Regions from separate parts of the Lacrimispora sp. YZC11 genome, predicted to be linked through region 1. Evidence: riboswitches for the same ligand, from Rfam matches in the RefSeq annotation. Region 1 holds a riboswitch; the other holds the start of a gene.

Region 1 (3,207 bases):
TTCATGATATCCTCGATCTTCTGAAATCCGCCGTGGCTCTCCCGATACTTAAGGATATCGTTTGCCTTGGCTTCTCCGACTCCCCGAAGGGTCATCAGCTCCTCTTTTGTGGCTGTATTTAAATTCACCTTGGTTTTTTGTACGTTGGATGAAGCTTCTGCCTGTAAGGAAAATTCTCCCCGGGCTTTCGCCGCTTCCACCTCTTCCTTGCCAGGGACCACGATCTTCATGCCGTCCTTGACCTGCTCCGCCATATTTAAATATTCTGCCGCAGCCTGGTCTGTGACTCCGCCTGCTTTCTCGATTGCCTGAAAAACCCGGCTTCCTTCTTTAAGCTCATAAACACCGGGAGAAACAACTTCTCCACAGATATGTACATAGAAAGGCAGGACCGTTTCCTCTCCTGCACTTCCTAAGCTGCCCTCTGCCGCCTCTAAAGCAGCCGGACCGGTCCCGCCGGTAACTGACTTAACACCGTCTGCTTCCAAAGCGCCGGTTCCTGTCGACCCGCCATCCCCTGACCTGCCATCACCTGCTGCCCCAATTCCGGTAATATTTTCTCCGGAATGAAAAGCCGATTCCTCTGACAAGGAAATTCCTGGCCTGCGGGCCTCCTGGCTTTTGCTCAAGCCGTAACATACACCCGCCCCTAAAACACACAGGGCTATAAGGATGATTTTAACTTTCTGGTACTTCATGATATCCCTCCTTTTACAAAATTTCTCAAAAAAGGATACCATCTTCAGCCTATGTTATTATTCTACCTAAAGAAATAGGTAAATACAAGCACTATTTCCAAATTAATTAAATATCATGATTCCGATGATGGCAACAACTGCACCGATCAGCTTTTTCCATTCAAATCCTACCTTTTCAACGCCGAATAAGCCAAACAGCTCTATGGCGTAAGCCACAATGATCTGGGAAATTACAATTATCAAAGCTGCCTTGGCCGGACCCAGGGTCCCCATACTCCTTACTACCGTATAGGTAATAAATGCACCCATAACGCCGCCAATCAACAGGTACTTGGGCTGTACATCAAATAGGCCGGAAATGTTTTCCTTGCCGGAGAAATACCACAGAATAATGCAGGTCAAAAATGCGGTAAGCTGTACCCAGCCTGTAGATACCCACATACTGGTCTGCTTTGTCACTCCCGTATTAAAAACTCCCTGTATGCTCATAAGCGCCCCGGATATAAGAGCTATAATAAAGCCTGTCATTAAAACAACCTCCGTATCTCCAATTTGTATAGAATGAATCAAACGGATATGTCCGTCTTTCACTAGAATGTGCTTTATTTGCATTTTTATACTGAATTTACAATTTGGTTACCAATCAGCGATGCAGAAACAGTTGTATGATTTGCGCCTTTTAGCCTGGTCACTAAGCACAAATTATGCAAATGCTGAATGCCATATCCGAACTGCAGCATCACTTGATATGGCTTGACAAGCCTTCTGTTTTGCGCTATACTCACAACAAAATTATATAAATTACACACGCTAGGGGAGCCTTTGGCTGAGATCGGAGAAACCGAACCCTCACTACTTGAACCGGATAATGCCGGCGTAAGGAAGCAACAGTAGTCCCCTCCTGCGCACACAAAGGAGGATTTTTTATGTCATTTTTTCTAACTTACTCTGCGGAAAACGAAGAGTACCTATTAAAGCCGGCCGGATACTTGCTGGTGATCATTCTGCTTGCTGCAATGATTTTCATCCTGCATCTTCTGGGCAGATCGTCTTCCAAATCTCAAAAGCTGCAGACCCGCCAGCTGGTTTACTGCGCAGGCGCCATGGCGCTGGCAATGGTAACTTCCTTTATTAAAATTGCCTCCCTTCCTTTCGGCGGTTCCGTCACCTTGTTTTCCATGCTGTTCATCTGCCTGATCGGCTATGTTTACGGCGTAAGGGCCGGGATCATGACCGGTGTGGCCTACGGGATTTTACAGTTTATAACAGAGCCCTATATATTTGCTCCCCTCCAGGTTCTTCTTGACTATCCCTTAGCTTTTGGAGCTTTGGGGCTTTCCGGGCTGTTCAGAAACAAAAAACACGGTCTTGTGACCGGGTATGTGGCGGGTGTCGTGGGCCGTTACTTATGCCATGTGGTTTCAGGCTATATCTTTTTTGCTTCCTATGCACCGGAAGGCATGAACCCTATGGTTTATACTCTGGGCTATAATGCTACCTATATCCTGCCGGAACTGATCCTGACCGTTGTAATTCTGTATTTCCCTCCCGTGTTGGGAGCCATTGGACAGGTGAAGCGCCAGGCCGTAAATGGGTAAGTATGCTTCCATAAAAACAAGCGGCATGAAAGGTGTCGGAAACTCCCATGCCGCTTGTTTCATTTTTACCATACAGTCTTACTATCTTTCAGGTGTCTCTTTAATTTTCCTTTAAAGGAGCCATTGCTCCATAGATGGTCGATCTATTTTGCAATGGCTCCCATTATTTCATATTTTATTTTTTAAGGGCCGCCAACACCAGATGCCTGGCAAGCACAGCCGTTGTCACCGCTCCTACACCTCCTGGTACAGGAGTTGCCATGGAGGCGGTCCCTTCCAAGGAATCAAAATCCACATCACCGCAAAGCTTCCCATTTTCATCCACATTGATCCCCACATCCACCACTACGGCATCCGCTCCTACAAATGAGGCATCCACCATCCTGGCCCGCCCTGCAGCAGCCACAAGGATCTGTGCATTTTTACAGGTTTCCTTTAGGTTTTCCGTGCGGGTGTGGCAGATGGTGACCGTTGCATTTTCTTTTAGCATCAGCATGGATAAGGGACGCCCTACTACCATGCTTCTGCCCACGATGGCCACCCGCTTTCCGGTCAGAGGGATATCATTGGCCTTTAAGACCTCCACAACTGCCTCTGCCGTACATGGTGCAAATCCCGTATCATCTCCGGCAAATACTTTTGCGATATTTTCAGGAGATATGCCATCTAAATCCTTTTCCGGATGAATCATATGCTCAATGTCTTTTTCTTTTATCTGCTTTGGCAGAGGGCGCAGGAGAAGTATGCCGTCAATGTCCTGATCATCATTGATTTTTGCAAACTCTTCCTTAAACGCTTCATCGGTTATGTCCTGGGAGAATGGATAGCTTTCTCCCTCCAGGCCGAAGCTTTCCATCTTTTTTAAAGCTCCCCGCTCATAGGATAAGTCGTCGGGACGTTCTCCCACACGC
Region 2 (3,207 bases), on a different contig from region 1:
GGCGGAGAATGCAAAAATTGCGGAGGACATTGCCATTAATTTAGGCGGCAGAAGGAAAAAGCTGTTTATGCCTTAAAAATACCTGTAAACGGAGGCGCGCAAGTGGAGAGACAAACGAACATCAATGAGAAAAGAAAAATGCCTGACTCCAGAAGCTATCACAGGACAAAAATGCAGAAAGAACTGATCATTGAGAAGCTGAAGGCAAAAGGCTGCAGGATCACAAAGCAGCGCTGTACTCTTTTGGATGTCATACTGGAGCATGAATGTTCCAGCTGCAAGGAGATTTATTATAAGGCATCAGGCGTGGATGAGACCATCGGCGCTGCGACCGTCTACCGGATGGTCAATATCCTGGAAGAAATCGGGGCCATCAGCCGGAAGAACATGTATAAAGTCGTCTATTCGGAAACCTGTCCCATGGAAGAGGCATGTACGGTGGTTTTGGACGATGAAACTACTTATCAGCTCTCTGCCAAGAACTGGAATCAGGTGGTCCAGGCAGGACTTAGCGCCTGCGGATATTTAGATGGCCAGAAAATATCTTCTATTATAGTGAAGCCCTGTGAATGCGAGAATGCTGATTGCATTTGATATGTAGTTAGCATTAACTAACCCAAGAAACGAGTATGGAAACTATGGATAGCGGACCAGAATTAGAATTATTTTCAGGCAGCGTGGACTATCATGAAATCATCGAATGCATTGTGAGTGCATTGGATGCCAAAGACCCCTATACTGCGGGGCATTCCCAAAGGGTGAGCGATATGGCGCTGGCCCTTTTGGGGTTTTTAGAGCTTGATAAAAAGGAAATAGAGAAGATACATATAGCCGCTCACCTTCATGACATCGGGAAAATCGGGATCCCTGATTCTGTTTTAAATAAGCCGGAAAGGCTTTCCGGGGAAGAATGGGCGGCCATGAAAAAGCATCCCAGGATAGGGGCTGATATTTTAAGCAAATCCCGTCATTTAAAAGAGCTGAAGGATATTGTCCTGTATCACCATGAACGTTTTGACGGTAAAGGATATCCGGAAGGGCTGAGGGGAGAGAAGATCCCGCTGGGGGCCAGGATCATAGCCATCTGCGATTCTATTGATGCCATGACATCGGACCGGGGATACCGGAGCGCTTATTCTATGGAACATTGCTATGAAGAAATCGAAAAGAATCTGGGAGTGATGTACGATCCGGTGATCGGGGCGTTGGCATTAAAGCATTGGGACCAGGTGACAAAAACGGCCGGAAAATGATAATATTTACGGCCCTTATCCTTCTGGGAGCAGGAGGGATCATGACTCCCACAGTCTCGGCGCTGCTTCATAATACGTCCACTCTGGGAATCAGCTTAAGCAGCATGCAGAATCTGCTGTCCTAGAAGCCGGGATTGACATTCCCGCCTTCCTGATGTATACTTGCAATGAAAATTAAAAGGGGTGCTGGAGAAAGTCCGGCTGAGATAAGGCAGTATTGCTTTAAACCCTGTAACCTGATCTGGATAATGCCAGCGTAGGAAGCTTACAGGCTAAGCCTGTTCACCCGCCCGGACATCCGGGCGGTTTTTTGTTTTCTATAAATGATAAAAGGAGAGAAAAGACATGAATGCAAGCGTAGCGATCCAGACATTGCCGGAGGCAAAAAATGATGAGGAACTGATCCGTATTGTTGACCAGGTGATCGATTATATCAAAAGCACAGGACTGAACTATTATGTAGGGCCATTTGAAACCGCTATTGAAGGGGATTATGATGAACTGATGGACATTGTTAAGGAATGCCAGCACATTGCCATAAGGGCAGGTGCTCCCTCTGTTGCCGCTTATATCAAAGTCACCTACCGGCCGGAAGGGGAGGTACTTACTATTGAAAAGAAAGTCACAAAGCATCACAAGTAAGCTTTGGTCCTGCTCTGCGGTTTTTGGGCTTTTGGTCTTGTGGCAGGGGATCAGTGCTTTCGGTCTTGTGGACCGCTTTCTGCTCCCCTCGCCCATCAGTGTCGGAAGGGCATTAGTCACGGAATTCCCGGTACTGACAGTCAATGCGGGAATCACCCTTGCCGAGGCGTTTACCGGTCTTTTTCTAGGGGTGGCAACAGGTTTTGTGATCGCTGTGATCATGGATCATTTTGAAGGCCTTTACCGGGCTTTTTATCCGCTTATCGTTCTGACACAGACCGTTCCCACGGTAGCCATTGCCCCTCTTTTGGTATTGTGGTTTGGTTACGGAATGGCTCCTAAGGTGATCCTCATAGTATTGACTACCTTCTTTCCCATTACCGTGGGCATGCTTACCGGTTTTAAGTCAGTGAATCCGGATGCGGTGAACTTATTAAAATCCATGGGAGCCGGAAGAGTAAAAATATTTCGCTATATCAAGCTTCCCGGAGCTATGAGGCAGTTTTTTGCAAGCCTTCGGATCTCGGTTTCCTATGCCGTGGTCGGAGCGGTCATCTCCGAATGGCTGGGAGGCTTTGGCGGACTGGGCGTATACATGACCCGGGTGAAGAAATCCTTTGCCTTTGATAAGATGTTTGCGGTCATTTTTCTCATATCGGCCATCAGTCTTCTTCTTATGAAGGGTGTGGACGTGCTTTCTAAGAAATGCATGCCATGGGATAATCAGTGATATGACAGAATTGGAGGAAATAATGAAAAAAACAGGTTTGGCAATTTTAATGGCAGCCGCGGCAGCCGCATTTCTCACTGCCTGCGGGGGAACCGGGAAACAGGCAGCAAATACGAATTCATCGGATTTAAAAAAAGTGACATTTGTTCTGGACTGGACTCCCAATACCAATCATACCGGACTTTATGTGGCAGAGGAAAAGGGGTATTTTAAGGATGAAGGGCTTGAGGTAGAAATCGTTCAGCCCCCCGAGGATGGGGCGGCAGTTCTGGTGGCCTCCGGAAAAGCCCAGTTCGGAATGTCCTTCCAGGACTCCATGGCACCGGCACTGGCAGGGGAAAATGCCCTTCCGATTACGGCAGTAGCAGCGGTCATCCAGCATAATACCTCCGGTATTATTTCCAGAAAAGGCGAGGGGATGGCTTCTCCAAAGGGAATGGAAGGAAAGAAATATGCTACCTGGGATATTCCGGTAGAAAAGGCCATGGTCAAAGATGTGGTGGAATCCGATGGAGGTGACTTTTCCAAGGTGAAGCTGATTCCCAGCACGGTTACAGATGAGGTTTCCGCATTAAAATCAAA

What was found. Region 1 has a riboswitch for thiamine pyrophosphate ahead of thiT (energy-coupled thiamine transporter ThiT). Riboswitches for the same ligand answer to the same signal wherever they lie in the genome.
Region 2: another riboswitch for thiamine pyrophosphate. It lies ahead of AC27IJ_RS11460 (thiamine-binding protein); the one in region 1 lies ahead of thiT (energy-coupled thiamine transporter ThiT).

The regions. Positions count from the first base shown of each region.
Region 1 covers NZ_BAAJYQ010000014.1:112,359-115,565, forward strand. The annotation lists gene AC27IJ_RS14335 (helix-hairpin-helix domain-containing protein) at 1-698, opposite strand, end outside; gene AC27IJ_RS14340 (DMT family transporter) at 801-1,226, opposite strand; TPP riboswitch at 1,501-1,598, shown strand; gene thiT (energy-coupled thiamine transporter ThiT) at 1,625-2,296, shown strand; gene AC27IJ_RS14350 (bifunctional 5,10-methylenetetrahydrofolate dehydrogenase/5,10-methenyltetrahydrofolate cyclohydrolase) at 2,472-3,207, opposite strand, start outside.
Region 2 covers NZ_BAAJYQ010000006.1:1,119,351-1,122,557, reverse strand. The annotation lists gene AC27IJ_RS11480 (FeoB-associated Cys-rich membrane protein) at 1-39, shown strand, start outside; gene AC27IJ_RS11475 (transcriptional repressor) at 139-594, shown strand; gene AC27IJ_RS11470 (HD-GYP domain-containing protein) at 630-1,253, shown strand; gene AC27IJ_RS11465 (hypothetical protein) at 1,250-1,378, shown strand; TPP riboswitch at 1,423-1,534, shown strand; gene AC27IJ_RS11460 (thiamine-binding protein) at 1,599-1,895, shown strand; gene AC27IJ_RS11455 (ABC transporter permease) at 1,864-2,625, shown strand; gene AC27IJ_RS11450 (ABC transporter substrate-binding protein) at 2,648-3,207, shown strand, end outside.